Regions from separate parts of the Kribbella sp. CA-245084 genome, predicted to be linked through region 1. Evidence: riboswitches for the same ligand, from Rfam matches in the RefSeq annotation. Region 1 holds a riboswitch; the other holds the start of a gene.

Evidence for each region. A riboswitch is a leader RNA that binds a small molecule or an ion and turns the genes downstream of it on or off. The one in region 1 is predicted to bind ZMP and ZTP.
Region 2: linked by a shared signal. The riboswitch ahead of ACQPYH_RS22420 (bifunctional 5,10-methylenetetrahydrofolate dehydrogenase/5,10-methenyltetrahydrofolate cyclohydrolase) and the one ahead of ACQPYH_RS31100 (5-aminoimidazole-4-carboxamide ribonucleotide transformylase) in region 1 are both predicted to bind ZMP and ZTP.

What each region holds. Positions count from the first base shown of each region.
Region 1 is NZ_CP192053.1:6,532,435-6,540,147, reverse strand. It holds gene ACQPYH_RS31110 (MMPL family transporter) at 1-2,135, shown strand, start outside; gene ACQPYH_RS31105 (AAA family ATPase) at 2,194-2,727, shown strand; gene ACQPYH_RS31100 (5-aminoimidazole-4-carboxamide ribonucleotide transformylase) at 2,717-3,613, opposite strand; ZMP/ZTP riboswitch at 3,645-3,721, opposite strand; gene ACQPYH_RS31095 (nuclear transport factor 2 family protein) at 3,724-4,095, opposite strand; gene ACQPYH_RS31090 (class I SAM-dependent methyltransferase) at 4,102-4,821, opposite strand; gene ACQPYH_RS31085 (CHAP domain-containing protein) at 4,909-5,430, opposite strand; gene ilvD (dihydroxy-acid dehydratase) at 5,554-7,221, shown strand; gene ACQPYH_RS31075 (acetolactate synthase large subunit) at 7,520-7,713, shown strand, end outside.
Region 2 is NZ_CP192053.1:4,662,056-4,669,768, forward strand. It holds gene ACQPYH_RS22400 (prephenate dehydrogenase) at 1-255, opposite strand, end outside; gene aroH (chorismate mutase) at 252-620, opposite strand; gene ACQPYH_RS22410 (helix-turn-helix domain-containing protein) at 675-1,598, opposite strand; gene ACQPYH_RS22415 (phytanoyl-CoA dioxygenase family protein) at 1,664-2,518, shown strand; gene ACQPYH_RS22420 (bifunctional 5,10-methylenetetrahydrofolate dehydrogenase/5,10-methenyltetrahydrofolate cyclohydrolase) at 2,515-3,357, opposite strand; ZMP/ZTP riboswitch at 3,377-3,462, opposite strand; gene ACQPYH_RS22425 (beta-N-acetylglucosaminidase domain-containing protein) at 3,462-5,228, opposite strand; gene ACQPYH_RS22430 (nitroreductase family deazaflavin-dependent oxidoreductase) at 5,261-5,683, opposite strand; gene ACQPYH_RS22435 (NUDIX hydrolase) at 5,706-6,314, opposite strand; gene prcA (proteasome subunit alpha) at 6,311-7,162, opposite strand; gene prcB (proteasome subunit beta) at 7,199-7,713, opposite strand, start outside.

The sequences.
Region 1 (7,713 bases):
ACACGGTTCCGGGCAGTGAATCGTCCGCTGGTTTGAACATCCTGAACAAGGACTTCGCCAGCGCCGGCGGGTACTCGGGCTCGATCGTGTTCCACGCCAAGACCGGCACGGTGTCCGAGCACGCCGACGCCGTCAAGTCGTCGATGGAGGCCGTCGGCAAGCTGCCCGACGTCGTCAGCGCCGTCGATCCGCTGGCGCAGAGCTCCTCGACCACACCGTCGCCGTACATCTCGAAGGACGGCACCATCGTCAATGCGCCGGTCTCGTTCTCGGTCGTGCCGGCGTCGCTGGACAAGTCGTACGTCGACAAGCTCGACGCCGCCGTCGAACCGGCGCGAGCCGCCGGGCTGCAGGTGGAGTACGGCGGCGGCACGGGGCAGATCGGGAAGCAGGCGGACGACGGCCCGTCGGAGGCGATCGGTCTCGCGCTCGCGCTGTTGCTGCTGTTCCTGATGTTCCGGTCGGTGGTCGCGTCCGGACTGCCGCTGGTGGCGGCGGTCTTCAGCGTCGGCGGCGGCCTGGCGGTCCTCGGGCTGCTCGCGGCGGTCAAGGACTTCCCGGTCTCCGCGCCGACCGTGGCGACACTGCTCGGGTTGGGGGTCGCGATCGACTACGGCCTCTTCCTGGTGTCGCGACATCGTGAGCAACTGGACGATGGCATGGGCGTCGTCGAGTCGGCGGGCCGCGCGGAGTCCACGTCGGGCGCTGCGATTTTGGTTGCCGGTGGCACCGTTGTGATCGCGATCCTCGGGCTGTACGTGTCCGGCGTACCGTTCGTCGGCGCGCTCGGCCTCTCGTCGGCGATCGTCGTCGCGGTCACGGTGCTGGCCGCGCTGACGCTGATCCCGGCGCTGCTCGGCCTGGCGAAGTTCACGGTGCTGAACCGCAAGGACCGCCATCACCTCGCCGACGAACGCGAGCTCGAGGCCGGCCTCGCGGACGAGACCGCGATCGCCGCGCACCGTGCGGAAGAACGCGAACGCCGCGACACCAAGCACGAGCAGAGTGCCTTTGCTCGCTGGGGCCGCAAGGTGAGCGATCGGCCGTGGCCCTACGGGATCGCCGCGACACTGGTGCTGCTCATCCTCGCGATCCCGCTGCTCTCGATGAACCTCGGCCAGCTCGACGCCGGCACCGATCCGGCCGGTGACTCGAGCCGGAAGGCGTACGACCTGATCGCGCAAGGGTTCGGTCCCGGCGCCAACGGCCCTCTGACGGTCGTCGTACAGCTGCCGTCCTCGGGTGACAAACAGACCTTGCTGAGCGGACTCAGCTCCACGTTGCAGAAGACGCCAGGGGTCGCCGCGGTCCAGCCGCCGAACACGAACAGCGCGGGTACGACGGCCATCATCAACGTCATCCCGACCACCTCGCCCTCGTCGGCCGAGACCGAGGACCTGGTCAACCGGATCCGCGACGACGTGCTGTCCGGCCAGCAGGAACCGACGTACGTCGTCGGCACCACGGCCGGGTACGTCGACTTCACCGAGAAGGTGGGCAGCCGGATGCCGTGGCTGATCGGGGCTGTCGTCGTGCTGGCGTTCCTGCTGCTCACGGTGGCGTTCCGCTCGCTGCTCATCGGGGTGAAGGCGGCGGTGCTGAACCTGCTGTCGGTCGGGGCGGCGTACGGCGTGATCGTGGCGGTCTTCCAGTGGGGCTGGGGATCGTCGCTGGTAGGGATCGACGAGAACGTGCCGATCCCGTCGTTCGTGCCGATGCTGATGTTCGCGATCGTGTTCGGCCTGTCGATGGACTACGAGGTGTTCCTGCTGTCCCGGGTGCACGAGGCGTGGATCGCGACGAAGGACAGCCACCGCGCGGTGGCGATCGGGATCGGCGCGACGGCCCGGGTCATCACCACCGCGGCCGCGATCATGATCGTGGTCTTCCTGAGCTTCGTGCTGGACGACGACCCGACCGTGAAGATGCTCGCGGTCGGGATGGCCGTCGCGGTACTGATCGACGCCAGCGTGGTCCGGATGATCCTGGTGCCGTCGGTGATGACGCTGCTCGGCGATCGGGCCTGGTGGCTGCCGCGCTGGCTCGACCGCATCGTCCCCGATATCCAGCTCGAGGGTGGTCCGCCGCCCGCACCGCCGGAGCCGGCGAAGGAGAAGATCGACGTCCCCGGCTGATCCGGACCGAAAAGAAAAGACTGCAGTTTGCCGGCGGGTTTGGTTAGCGTCGGGCGTCATGAGCAACGTCCTTCTGCTGACCGGCCCGCCGGGCTCCGGCAAGACCACAGTCGCCCGGCTCGTCGCGACCGACGCGCCGCGGCCGACCGTGCACATCACGACCGACGAGTTCTACCGGGCGATCCGCACCGGCTTCATCGCGCCGTACCTGCCCGGCGCGCAACGGCAGAACGAGGTTGTCGTCGACGCGATCGTGGCGACGGTTTCGGTCTATGCGCACGGCGGGTACGACGTGGTGGTCGACGGGATCATCGGTCCGTGGTTCCTCGCACCGTTCCGTGCGGCCTCGTGCGATTGGTCGATGTCGTACGTCGTACTGCGTCCGGACCTGGCGACGACCCTCGAGCGGGCACGGTCCCGCGCCGCCGGCGAACTGAAGGACGTCGAGGCGATCACCGGCCTGCACGGGGCGTTCGCGGACCTCGGCGAGCTCGAGCCGCACGCGATCGACACCTCGACGTTCGATCCCGCTGCGACTGCTGCCGAGGTCCGCAAAGTGGTTGCCTCAGGCGACTACTTGCTCAGTGCCTGAACAGGCGCACTCCCGTTGAGGACCAGGTGATCCCCAGGTCGGCGCAGGCGGCGGCGACCTCGGGTGAGCGGATCGAGCCGCCGGGTTCGGCGATGTGAGTGACGCCGTGGCGATGGGCCTCCTCGACGTTGTCGATGAACGGGAGCGCCCCGTCGGACACCATCGAGACACCGGTCAGCGGCTCGTCCGACCGGCGCGACCACCACAACTGCGCCTTCTCGCCGGCCAGCCGCGTGCAGTCCACCCGGGACTGTTGTCCGGCGCCGATGCCGATGGCCATCCCGTCCTTCACCATCGCGACGGTGTTGGACTGGGTGTACCGGGCAACGATCATCCCCAGCAGCAGGTCCCGCGCTGCGTCGTCCGGCACGGCCTCGTCGAGCAGGTCGCGCGTCAGCGGCAGCGCATCCCGCTCCTGCGTCAACCGCATGCCGTAGATCTCGCGCACCTCCTCGGCGGGCGGCTCGAAGCCGGGATCCGCTTCCAGCACCAGATAGGTCCCACGCTTCTTCGCCGCCAGCAGCTCGACCACACCCTCGTCGTACCCGGGCGCGATGATCCCGTCCGAAACAACCCGCTTCAGCTTGTCGGCAAGCTCCAAGTCAATGGGATGCGAGACCGCCACGAAGTCGCCGTACGACGACTTCGGATCGGCGTCGCGCGCCCGCGCATAAGCCTCGACCACGCTCCCGCCGAGAGCCGCCCCGGCCGGCGACACATGCTTGTACGACGCAGCCGCCGGCACACCGAACATCCGCGCAGCCTCCCGCACAAGCTGCCACCCGGTCAGCGCATCCAGCACATTGATGTACGACGGCGCACCCGAAACCACCGTGAACGGCGCACGATCGACCGCCGCCATCCCGGCCGCCTGATGTGGATTCATCCCATAACGCACGAGGACCTCCGAGCTCAATCGGAGGCGCCCAGGCGGACGACGCCTTACTCTTCGCTCCCCGGTGGTACCCCACCCTCGCCAGTCGCGGTGCCTCTAGCCTAGTCGCGCCAGGCGCCGGTCCAGTCGTAGAGCGGGGCTGTGGTCGCGTACTCGCGGAGATACCCGATGCGCCCCCGGTCGAGCCGTGCGACCGTCGCGCCGTCGAATGCGCCGGGCTCGCCCTTCCACGTGCACTCGAAATGCCACTCGGCGACGAGCAGTTCGCCGGTGCTGTCTCGCGCGGTGATGTCCCACGCGTCGACGGTGCCGCCGGCGCCGTACCAGGCGTTCATCCACTGCTCGACGCGCGCCTTGCCGCGGTAGACCGGCCCGTAGCACTCGATCACGACGCAGTCGTCGGTCAGAGTGTCGAGGACGGCGGCGATGTCGTGCCGCCGCCATCCGTCGATGTATGCCTGGAGTTGGTCCACGGCCGGTCAGCTCCTCGTCGCGTGGAAGACCAGCAGACGTGAGTCATCGGTCAGTGGCTCGTGCCAGCCGCCGCGCACCACGATGTCGGTGAAGCCTGCTGCGTGGAGGTCGGCTGTGATGGCGTCGGGGGAGCGGAAGTGGAGGGTGGTGCGGTAGATGGCGTCGTGGCCGTCGGGGAAGACGTTGTGGGCGTCGAAGATCACCTGGCCGTCGGTGGCGTCGATCAGGTCGATCCATTCGACGAGGTGGCCGACGGGGGTGTCGCGTTCGCCGTACGTCGTGTCGCGGGTCCACTGGTCCCATGCGCGGGCTGCGGGATTGCGGGACTCGAAGCTGATGATCCCGCCTGGCCGGAGCACGCCCGCGAGTGCCGTGAAGACCTCGGCCTGGTTACCGAGGTGCATGATCGTGTTGCCGGCGCTGATGACGAGGTCTGCGTCGCCGGTGGGCTCGACGGCGCGGAAGTCTCCGTCGATCCACGTGACTGCATCGGCACCCGGTTGGCGGCGAGCGTAGTCGAGCATCGTCGGGCTCGGGTCCACGCCGATCACCGCGCGACCCGGTGCCACGAGCGAGCGGGTGAGCAGGCCCGTGCCGCAACCGAAGTCCAGAACCTTGCGGGCCCCAGCGGCCAGCGCCCGGTAGTAGGCGTGGTCGTCACCGTCTGGGTTGTCGAGGTCGTACAACTCGACCAGTTGTTCGTCGCCGTACGGATCGTCAGTCACCCGGCGATGCTAGAAGCGAGCCGCAGAGGGAGCAACGAAATAAGAGCCGGTGCGGTCGGCGAGAACCGCACCGGCTCGTCAGCGGAATTACTGCGCGGAGACCCAGCCATAGATGTTTCCCGGGCGCCCGGCCGCCTGAGCGTGTTTCGGATCGAACGGCCCGAGCTTCTGGACCTTGTCGTGCGAGTTGCCTTCGACGGTGGTGATCTTGCCGTTGCCAGTAGCAACTACAACGCCGGTGTGCAGGCTGGTACTCGTGTTCTGCGGACCGGTCCCGTAGAGCACGATGTCGCCAGGCTTCATCCCGGTATTGCCGGAATGGGCGCGGCCCTTGCGCTGGCCCCAGGTGTAGATGTCACCGGTGAAGCCGTAGTTCGGGATGTCACTCCCGGCCTTGCGCCAGGTCCAGGTGGCGAAATGTGAGCACCAGGACTCACAAGCGCCGTACGGATTGCAATTGCTGCCGGGCGGCGTCTCACCCTGTCCGACCTCGCCGTTGGCGGCGTTCACGATCTTCGTCCTGGTGTCGGCCGCGCTCGCGGTCAACGGCAATGAACCCAGCAGGGACAGCACGACAGCGGATAGCAGGAGTCGCAATGTGGGGCGCATCAGCTTGCTCCGTTTCGGAATCGGGACAAATCCTCCGGGCGGCTAGCAGAATCAGTATGTAATTAACTAACAACACAAAGCAATCACAGTGTCGTTAAGTTACGAAGGCATAGAGTGACCCGCATGGTCGATGTGAAGCCCCGCAGCCGGACAGTGACCGACGGGCTGGAGGCCACCGCCAGCCGGGGGATGCTCCGCGCGGTCGGGATGGGTGACGACGACTGGGCCAAGCCGCAGATCGGGGTCGCCTCCAGCTGGAACGAGATCACCCCGTGCAACCTGTCCCTGGACCGGCTCGCCAAGGCCGTCAAGGACGGCGTGCATGCGGCCGGCGGGTACCCGCTCGAGTTCGGCACGATCAGCGTCTCCGACGGCATCTCGATGGGCCACGTCGGCATGCACTACTCGCTGGTCAGCCGCGAGATCATCGCGGACTCGGTCGAGACCGTGATGGAGGCCGAGCGGCTCGACGGCTCGGTGCTGCTGGCCGGCTGCGACAAGTCGCTGCCCGGCATGCTGATGGCCGCGGCCCGCCTCGACCTCGCGTCGGTCTTCCTGTACGCCGGCTCGATCATGCCCGGCAAGCTCGGCGACAAGGACGTGACGATCATCGACGCGTTCGAGGCGGTCGGCGCCTGCGTCCGCGGCCTGATCACCCGCGACGAGGTCGACGCCGTCGAACGCGCGATCTGCCCGGGCGAGGGCGCCTGCGGCGGGATGTACACCGCCAACACGATGGCCGCGTCCGCCGAGGCCCTCGGTATGTCGCTCCCCGGCTCAGCTGCGCCGCCGGCGGTCGACCGTCGTCGTGACGGCTACGCGCGCAAGTCCGGCGAGGCTGTCGTGGGGCTGCTGCAGAAGGGCATCACCGCCCGCCAGATCCTCACCAAGGAAGCGTTCGAGAACGCGATCGCTGTGGTGATGGCCCTGGGGGGTTCGACCAACGCGGTTCTGCATCTGCTGGCGATCGCCCGGGAGGCGGAGGTGGAGCTGACGCTCGCCGACTTCAACCGGGTGGGCGCCAAGGTCCCGCATCTCGGTGACTTGAAGCCGTTCGGGCGGTACGTGATGACCGATGTGGATCGGGTGGGCGGGATCCCGGTGGTCATGCGGGCATTGCTCGATGCCGACCTGCTGCACGGCGACTGCCTGACCGTGACCGGGAAGACCATGGCGGAGAACCTGGCCGACATCGCTCCGCCGGACATCGACGGCACGATCATCCGCGCGCTCGACAAGCCGATCCACCACACCGGCGGCATCACGATCCTGCACGGCTCGCTCGCCCCCGAAGGTGCGGTCGTGAAGAGCGCGGGCTTCGACTCCGACGTCTTCGAAGGTACGGCGCGGGTGTTCGACGGCGAGCGCGCCGCGATGGACGCCGTACCGGATCTCAATGCCGGCGACGTCGTCGTGATCCGGTACGAGGGCCCGAAGGGCGGTCCGGGGATGCGCGAGATGCTCGCGGTCACCGGCGCGATCAAGGGCGCGGGTCTCGGCAAGGACGTGCTGCTGCTGACCGACGGCCGTTTCTCCGGCGGTACGACGGGACTCTGCGTCGGGCATGTCGCGCCCGAGGCCGTCGACGGCGGGCCGATCGCGTTCGTCCGCGACGGCGACCGGATCACCCTCGACGTCGCGAACCGGACGCTCGACCTGCTCGTCGACCCCGCGGAACTCGAACGCCGCAAGGAAGGCTGGACCCCGAACGCGCCCGCGATCACCAAGGGCGTGCTGGGCAAGTACACCCGCCTGGTGCGGTCCGCATCCGAGGGCGCTGTCTGCATTTAGGGACGGATGTATCAAAATATGAGACACGGAGGCGCCGAACTTGACCCGGTCGCGGTCTGTCGGCGAATAATGCCTACATGCGATCGATTCTCCTCGTACTTGTGCGGCGCGCCGACTGACGCGACCACCGAGTCGAGCGCGCCCCTTCAGCCAACCCGGCCGAAGGGGTTTTTTGTTGCCAATGCGACTATCTGCGACCCAGAGACGCACGGACAGCAGCCACAAGCGAGGATGGATCGGTCGCGACAGCACAGCTTTCAATGGGCAAACATCGTGACAGGACTGAGGGAAGGCACTCATGAGTGAGCAGCTGACCGGGGCACAGGCTCTGATCCGCGCACTGGAACATGCCGGAGTGGACACCGTCTTCGGCATCCCGGGCGGCGCGATCCTCCCGGCGTACGACCCGATGCTCGACTCGACCCAGATCCGCCACATCCTGGTACGTCACGAGCAGGGCGCCGGCCACGCCGCCCAGGGGTACGCCGCCGC
Region 2 (7,713 bases), 1.9 Mb from region 1:
CACCACTGCGTCGGTCTGCTGAAGCTGCTCCGCGATCACCGCGCCGACATGGTCCGGCGGTACGGCGACCACGACCAACTGCGGCTCGATCTGGACCATGCGCGAGCCCGCACCGATCCGCTCGGCCATCAGCGCGTTGTCCGGATTCCCGTCGACGAGCTCGACGACCACGCCCAGCCGGGCGAGCGCCAGGCCGATCGACGTACCGATCAGGCCGGTGCCGACGATGCGGACCGGACCCCGCAGTTCGCTCACTGGGCGCCGGTCAGGTCCGGACGGAGCGCTACGGCGCCGTGGAGGTAGACGTGCTGGATCTTGTCCCGGGAGCGCGGCGTCTCGGTGTGCACCATCAGCCGGACCACCCGAGGCAGCGCGTGCGGCACTGGGATCTCCTGCATGCACATCAGCGGTACGTCGGTCAGCCCGATCTGACGCCCCGCGACGGCCGGGAACTCCGAACGCAGGTCCGACGTGACGGTGAACAGGATGCTGATCAGATCCTCGTTCTCCAGATCGTTCGCCTCCAGGACCGCCTTCACCAGCTCCGCGGACCGCTCGAGCAGGTGCTCGCGCTCGTCCACGTCCAGCTGGGTGGCACCCCGGATCGCCCGTACCGCCACGTGCTCGCCTCCATGCTTCGTGTGTTCGTCTCCCCCAACCCTAGGCCAGGGCAGTCAAGGAGTGGACAGCCGTCTCGGATCGTGCTCACCCTGAGCTGCGTCGAGGAGGCGGCGGGCCAGCGGCAGCAGCCCGGCCTCGCGAACCGGTGCGAGTGGATCGGACAGCTGTCGACGGCGCCGGAAGGTCCCCGGCGGGTCGCCGTACGCCTGGGAGAAGCGGCGCGAGAAGTGGTACGGGTTGCTGTAGCCGCAGTCGGACGCGATCTCCCCGATCGTGGCGTTGGTCCGCTGGAGAGCGGTCGCGGCGCGAGCCAGTCGGATCAAATCCAGTGCGTACGCCGGTCCGCACCCATAGTGCGCCCGGAACAGTCGATGCAGGTGTCCCGCTGACAGGTTCGCCGCCGCGGCCAACTGCGAGACCGCGACGATCCGGGGACCGCTCCTCGCCCACACAGTCGCGACGTGGTCGACGAGGCGTCGGACGGCAGCCGGCATCTCCTCGTGTGACGAGCCGACCGGAGCGCTGACGAAGACCTCGAGCATCGTCGCCACCAGCCGGTCGCTATGGCCACGGTCAGGCGTCGGCACGTCCAGCAAGTAGCTGCACAGCTCCTCGAGCAAGCCCGGATCCGACATCGACCGCACCCAAGGCCAACCCGCCGGATCGCCGAGCTCACCGAAGTCCTCGATCTGGAAATGCACGTACGCATGCCGCGACCCGCGATCACAGTCCCAGATATAAGCGTCCCGATTGCTGCGCTTCGCGAGCGCCACCGTTCCCGGCCGCAGCTCGTGCTCGACCGTGGCCTGCAGGACGCCCAGGTCGTCGTACACCTCGGTCCGCCACAGCGCGGAGCCGTTGAGGATCCAGAGGATTTCGAAGTTCGGCAGCCAGCGCGGTCCGTACGTCGCTCCGGGAGCGTAGTCCGCGATCTGCACCAGCGAGTTCACGCTGATCACCGGTGGTCGCGATGTCACGAACAGATAGTAAAGCGCTTGTTCGCGACATTGGCCGGTTCTGCGTGCTCTGCGACGGTGGCTGGATGCATTTCACCGAGATCACCGATGAGCTGGTCGAGTCCTTCCGGCGGGACGGCTTCGTCGTCCTCGATCAAGCCTTGCCACCCGAACAGATCACCGAGCTTCACACCGCGGCCGAGCAACTCTGCCGAGGCGACCTCGGCAGGGTCACAGGCGCTCCGGCCACGGAATCCACCGAGGATGTCCTGCGCAAATACCTCTGCATCCACTACCCGCACAAAGTCTCCGACGCGGCTCTCAAAGCGCTGCATGCCCCGCGCGTCGTCGAGACCCTGACCGCTGTGATCGGGCCCAACGTCAAGGCGATGCAGTCAATGCTGTTCATCAAGCCAGAGGGCAAGCCGGGGCAGGCGTGGCACCAGGACGAGTTCTTCATCCCGACCCGGGACCGCTCCCTCACCGCAGCGTGGATCGCGCTCGACGACGCCACCGTGGAGAACGGCTGCCTGTGGGTGCTGCCCGGCTCGCACCGTCGCGGCGTCCTCTATCCCGATCGCGAGCAGGACGACCTCCGCTTCGACTGCACGGTCGAGGCGTTCGACTTCCCGTACTCCGACGACGACGCCGTCCCGGTCGAGGTTCCGGCGGGCTCGGCGGTGATCTTCAACGGGTACCTGCTGCACCGATCACTGCCGAACACCGGCCGGCACGGACTCCGCCGGGCCCTTGCGAATCACTACATGAGCGCCGAGTCACTGCTCCCGTGGCAGACCGTGCCGGCCGACGTACATGTCGGCAAGCACGACTACCGCGACATCGTGATGGTCGCCGGGACCGATCCGTACGCCTACAAGGGCATCGACGACGTCGCCCGGCCGCACTCCCGCCCCGACAAGGACGGCGGGTGCGACCGCTAACGCAGCTGTGCAGCGGCGGCGTCGACCGTCTGCTCGAGCAGGAGCGCGATCGTCATCGGCCCGACGCCGCCAGGGACCGGCGTGATCAGGCGGGCCACCTCGGCCGCCTCTTCGAAGTGCACGTCGCCGACGTTGCCCTCGTTGTAGCCCGCGTCGACCACGACGGCGCCCGGCTTCAACCAGTCGCCGCGGACAAAGTTCGCCTTGCCGACCGCGGCGATCACCACATCCGCGGTCCGGACCAGCTCGGGCAGGTCCCGGGTCCGCGAGTGTGCGTAGGTCACCGTCGCGTTCGATGCCAGCAGCAACATCCCGGCCGGCTTGCCCAGGATCGGGCTGCGGCCGATCACCACCGCATGCGCGCCTTCGAGTGGTACGTCGTACGCCGCAAGCAGCCGCATGATCCCGCCCGGCGTGGCCGAGCGGAACCCGGGATCCCCGAAGGCCATCGCCGCGAACGACAGCATCGTCACGCCGTCGACGTCCTTGCCCGGGTCGATCGCCTCGAACGCGGCCCGCTCGTCGATCTGCGCCGGCACCGGGTGCTGCAGCAGGATCCCGTGCACCTCGGGGTCCTCGGACAGCTTCCGGATCTCCGCGACCAGTTCGTCGGTGTTGGTCTCGGCCGGCAGTACGACGCTCCGCGACGCGATCCCGGCCTTCTTCGACCGGTTCTGCTTCATCCGCACGTACGTCGCGGACGCCGGATCGTCACCGACCAGCACGGTCGCCAGACACGGCTGGACGCCGTACTGCTCCTGCAGCGCGGCGGCACGCTCCGCCGCCTTGGCCACCATCGCGGCGGCGAGGTCGGTCCCGATCATCAACTCAGCAGTCATCTGCGCACTCCTCCTCGTCAAAGGGTGCCCAGGCGCGCGGCGAAAGCCGGATGGCAGACCGTTCCCCGGTGGTCGTCCACCTCAGCGCCAGTCGCGGTCCGCCCTTAGGATACCGGGCTGCCCGACCACCCCGCCTCGCCGATGAACCTGTCGGCCACCCCGTCGCCGATCCGGAGCGGGACCTTGCTGTGCGGGAGGCGGACGTCACGGATCTCGTCGGCCTGCGTGATCAGGTGCTCGATCTCGTCGCGGGCGGTCGCAACGTCCGAGGCGTTGCCCTCCGCCTGCGCCTCGAACACGCGCAGCGCCTGCCGCAACGCGCCGCCCCAGTAGAACGACGCGTCCAGCCAGGCGTCCGTCTCGGCTTCGAACTCCGGGTCGATCACGCCGCTGCGGATCTGGGCGGACGCGTTCTCGATCGCCTCCAGGTACGGCTCGAGGTCGGCGATCGCGCCGGCCAGATCGCCGCCGTCCCAGGTCGCCTTGAAGGCCGCGAGCTTCGAGGCGAGCACCGGCGCGTTGATCAGATGCAGCTTCCCGTCGTACGTCGTGAGGTCCGCGAACACCTCCAGCGCCGCGATCGTGGCCGCGTCTCCCCCGGCGCGCTCGGCGATCGCGCGATGCCAGGACGCGTCGGCGTCGTACGTCGCGGGTTTCCAGCCGAACTCGGCGAACGAGTACAGCGCGAGCTTGCTGGCCGCGGCCTGGTTCATCGGGTTCGAGATCACGCCGACGACGTGCTCGGCGAGGCCGGGCTCGCGGCCCGTGTACGCCGCGAGCAGGATCCGGCCGTGGGCGTAGTCGTTGACGGGGTAGTTGTCCCAGATCAGGATGTCGTGCCCGAACACTGCCTTCGCCGCGGCCGCTTGTGCGCTCGTGATCCGCTCGGGGACGACCGCAGTACCGGTCCAGTGCACGATCACGGCCGGATCGAGCTGCTCGCGCAACGCCTGCTTGTACGGCGTCTCTTCGAGGTCGTAGTACTCGGTCGGGACCATCTGCAGCGGAGCGACGTCGGGCTTGGTCGCGATCCACTCCCGCTGGACGCGGTTGCACAGGTCGGCCTGCGCCGCACCGGCCGCGCCACCGCCCGTGCCGTACTTCGTGGCGTCCTCGTCGGAGTGCCACTTCTCGTACTCGATGTCGTCGAGCGGGACGTTGAACACGCGGACCCCGAGCGCGTACAGCGCCTCGAACTTCGCGATCAGCGCCTGGAAGTCCTCGTCGGAGGTGTACGCGATCGACAGGCCGGGCGAGAGCGCGAAGGTGAAGTCGACCTTGTTGCGCTGCGCCCGCTCGATCAGCTCGCCGAGCTCGGCCAGTTTGTCGGCCGGGTACGGGTCGCGCCACTGCTCGCGGTGGTAGACGTCGTCCTTGGGCGCGTACTGGTAGGTGTTCATCTTGTGCGCGCCGAGATAGTCCAGGTGGTCGAGGCGGTCCGCGTGCGACCACGGCGTGCCGTAGAAGCCTTCGATCGAGCCGCGGTACGTCAGCGTCGGCCAGTCGCGGATCTCGACGCCATCCACATGACCGACATGGTTGCCCTGGACAAGCTGGTCGAGGGTCAGCGCCGCGTAGTACGTGCCGCGGGTGTCAACGCCGTCGAGGACGATCTGGTGGTCGCCGACGGCAACGACGTACCCCTCGGCCGGCAGACCCGCGGCCGGTTCGACGTCGAGCCCGGTGCCGCCGAGGTGGACCGTCACCGCGGCCTCGCCGTCCACGATCGTGGCGACGCCGGCCCGGGTCAGGGTGTCGCGGACGATCCGCTCGGCATCGGGATCGGTGGTCGGTCCGTGCACCAGGCCGACCGTGTCGCCAAGGTCGAACCCGTCCGGACGGCTGCTGGTCTGCTGAGGCTCAGGGGTCACACCCCTATCCATTCAGCGGGTGGACCTGCCCGTCAAGACGCCCGAGTCAGCTTGAGGACCGGGATGGTCCGGATGCCGGCAGTACGGACCTCGTACTCGCCGAAGCCCGGGTAGCGCCGCGCCTGCTCGGCGTAGATCCGGTTGCGCTCGTCGCCGGTCAGCTCGCCGATTGTCACCTTGTACGTCTCGGTGCCGACCTCGACGACGCCCTCGCCGGCGCCGATCAGGTTGCGGTACCAGTCCGGGTTGGTGGGAGCACCGCCCTTGCTGGCGAACACGTAGATGACGGCCGGGTCGTTCTCGTCGGCCAGGTACATCGTCGGCGCGATGTACTCCTCGCCGCTCCGGCGGCCGCGGTGGTGCAGCAGCGCCATCGGCGCGCCCTCGAAGTTGCCGCCGACCCTGCCCTCGTTCGCGCGGAACTCGTCGATGACGTTCGCGTTCCAGTTGCTCATATCGGATACCTCCGCAGTTCGCTCAAAGAAGTCCTGCGTGATCCAACGCGAGATAGGCGGCATCGATTCCGGTCATCGCACCCGGAGTACGCAGCTCGGCACGGAACGCGTCAACGGTCAGCTCGACCGGGACGCAGTCCTCGGTCTCGTCGAGCTGTTGTTTACCGTCGGGGCGGCAGCCGCGCGCGATCGCGACGTACTTGCGGAACGTCGAGGACGCGCCGGACCACTGCCAGCCGACGACGTCGAGCGTCTCGCAGGTGTAGCCGGTCTCCTCCTCGAGCTCGCGCGCACCGGCGACGGCCACCTCCTCGCCGGGCTCCACCAAGCCGCCCGGAAGGTTCGTGACGACCGCGTCCGGGCCGGCCCGGAACATCCGGATCGTGACGATCCGTCCGTCCGGGGTCAGCGGCAGCACGGTGACCCCGGACGTGACGCCGATCTCGGGGCCGAGGACGTCCCACTCGACCTCGCGGCCGTCGGGCATCCGGTACCGGCGCAGGCGCACGGTGAGGAACCGCCGGAATCCGGGCTCCTCGTCCAGCAGCTCCCACGGACCGGGGTCGGCAGGCCGAGACGACTCAGCCGCCACGGTGTCGGTGACGGCTGAGGTCTCGTGCTGGTCCGTCACAGGGGACGGTTGTCGTCGGGATCTTCCGGCGGAGCGATCGGTGCATCATCCGGCGGCGGGGCGATCGGCGCGTCCTCGGCCGATGCGCTGGTCTCCGCGGTGTCCGACTTGTCCTCCGCGTCGGCCGGCTTGGTGGCCTCCTCCGCGGGGCGGGACTCGGACAGGATGCTGGCCAGCGTCGCCTCGGAGATCCGCTTGAACTTGCGCACCTGGGTCCGGGTCCGGTCCAGGACCGCCACCTCGAGCTGGTCCGGGGTCAGCTGCCGGACCTCGGTGCCGTCGTGGCCCAGGGCATCCACCGCGAGCCGGAGCGCACCCGCGAGCGAGATGCCCTCGGAGTAGTGCTCGCCGATGTAGTCCGCGACCTGGTCGGCCGGGCCGCCCATCACGGCGTACCCCTGCACGTCGGCGATCGAGCCGTCGTAGGTGAGCCGGTAGACCTGGTCGTCGGACGGAGCGGCGCCGATCTCGGCGACCAGGATCTCGACCTCGAGCGGCTTCTCGCCGCCGGAGGAGAAGATCGCGCCGAGCGTCTGCGCGTACGCGTTGGCCAGCGCCCGGCCGGTGACGTCACGCCGGTCGTAGGAGTACCCGCGCATGTCGGCCAGCCGCACGCCGGCGATCCGCAGGTTCTCGAACTCGTTGTACCGGCCGACGGCGGCGAACGCCATCCGGTCGTAGATCTCGGCCACCTTGTGCAGCGCGGGCGAGCGGTTCTCGGCCACGAACAGGATGCCGTCGGCATATTGCAGCGCGATCGCGCTGCGGCCCTTGGCGATGCCCTTCCGGGCGAAGTCGGCCCGGTCCCGCATCAGCTGCTCGGGCGAGACGTAGAACGGAACGCTCATCGAAGGTGTCGTCCTCTATCAGTCGAAAGGCGGGGGTCAGGTCAGAGACGTCGCGGCAGGGCCGTCGGGACGCTGGTGCCGTTGGCTCCAGGCCGCGTCGACGAGCGCCGCCACCTCGTCCTCGGGCAGCCGCCGGTAACCGTCCGCGGTGACCACGCCGACCACCGGGAAGATCCGCCGGAGCATGTCCGGGCCGCCGGTCGCCGAGTCGTCGTCGGCCGCGTCGATCAGCGACTGGATCATCACCGTCACGCAGTCGGTCTCGGACAGGTCCTCGCGGTACAGCTTCTTCAGCGCGCCGCGGGCGAACAACGAGCCCGAGCCGACGCTGTAGAAGTGGGTCTCCTCGTACCGCCCGCCGGTCGGGTCGTAGGAGAAGATCCGGCCGCCGTTGATGTCGTGGTCGTACCCCGCGAACAGCGGCACCACGGTCAGGCCCTGCATCGCCATCGGCAGGTTGCCGCGGATCAGCGCGCTGAGCCGGTTGGCCTTGCCGTCGAGGCTGAGCGTCGCACCCTCGAGCTTCTCGTAGTGCTCCAGTTCGACCTGGA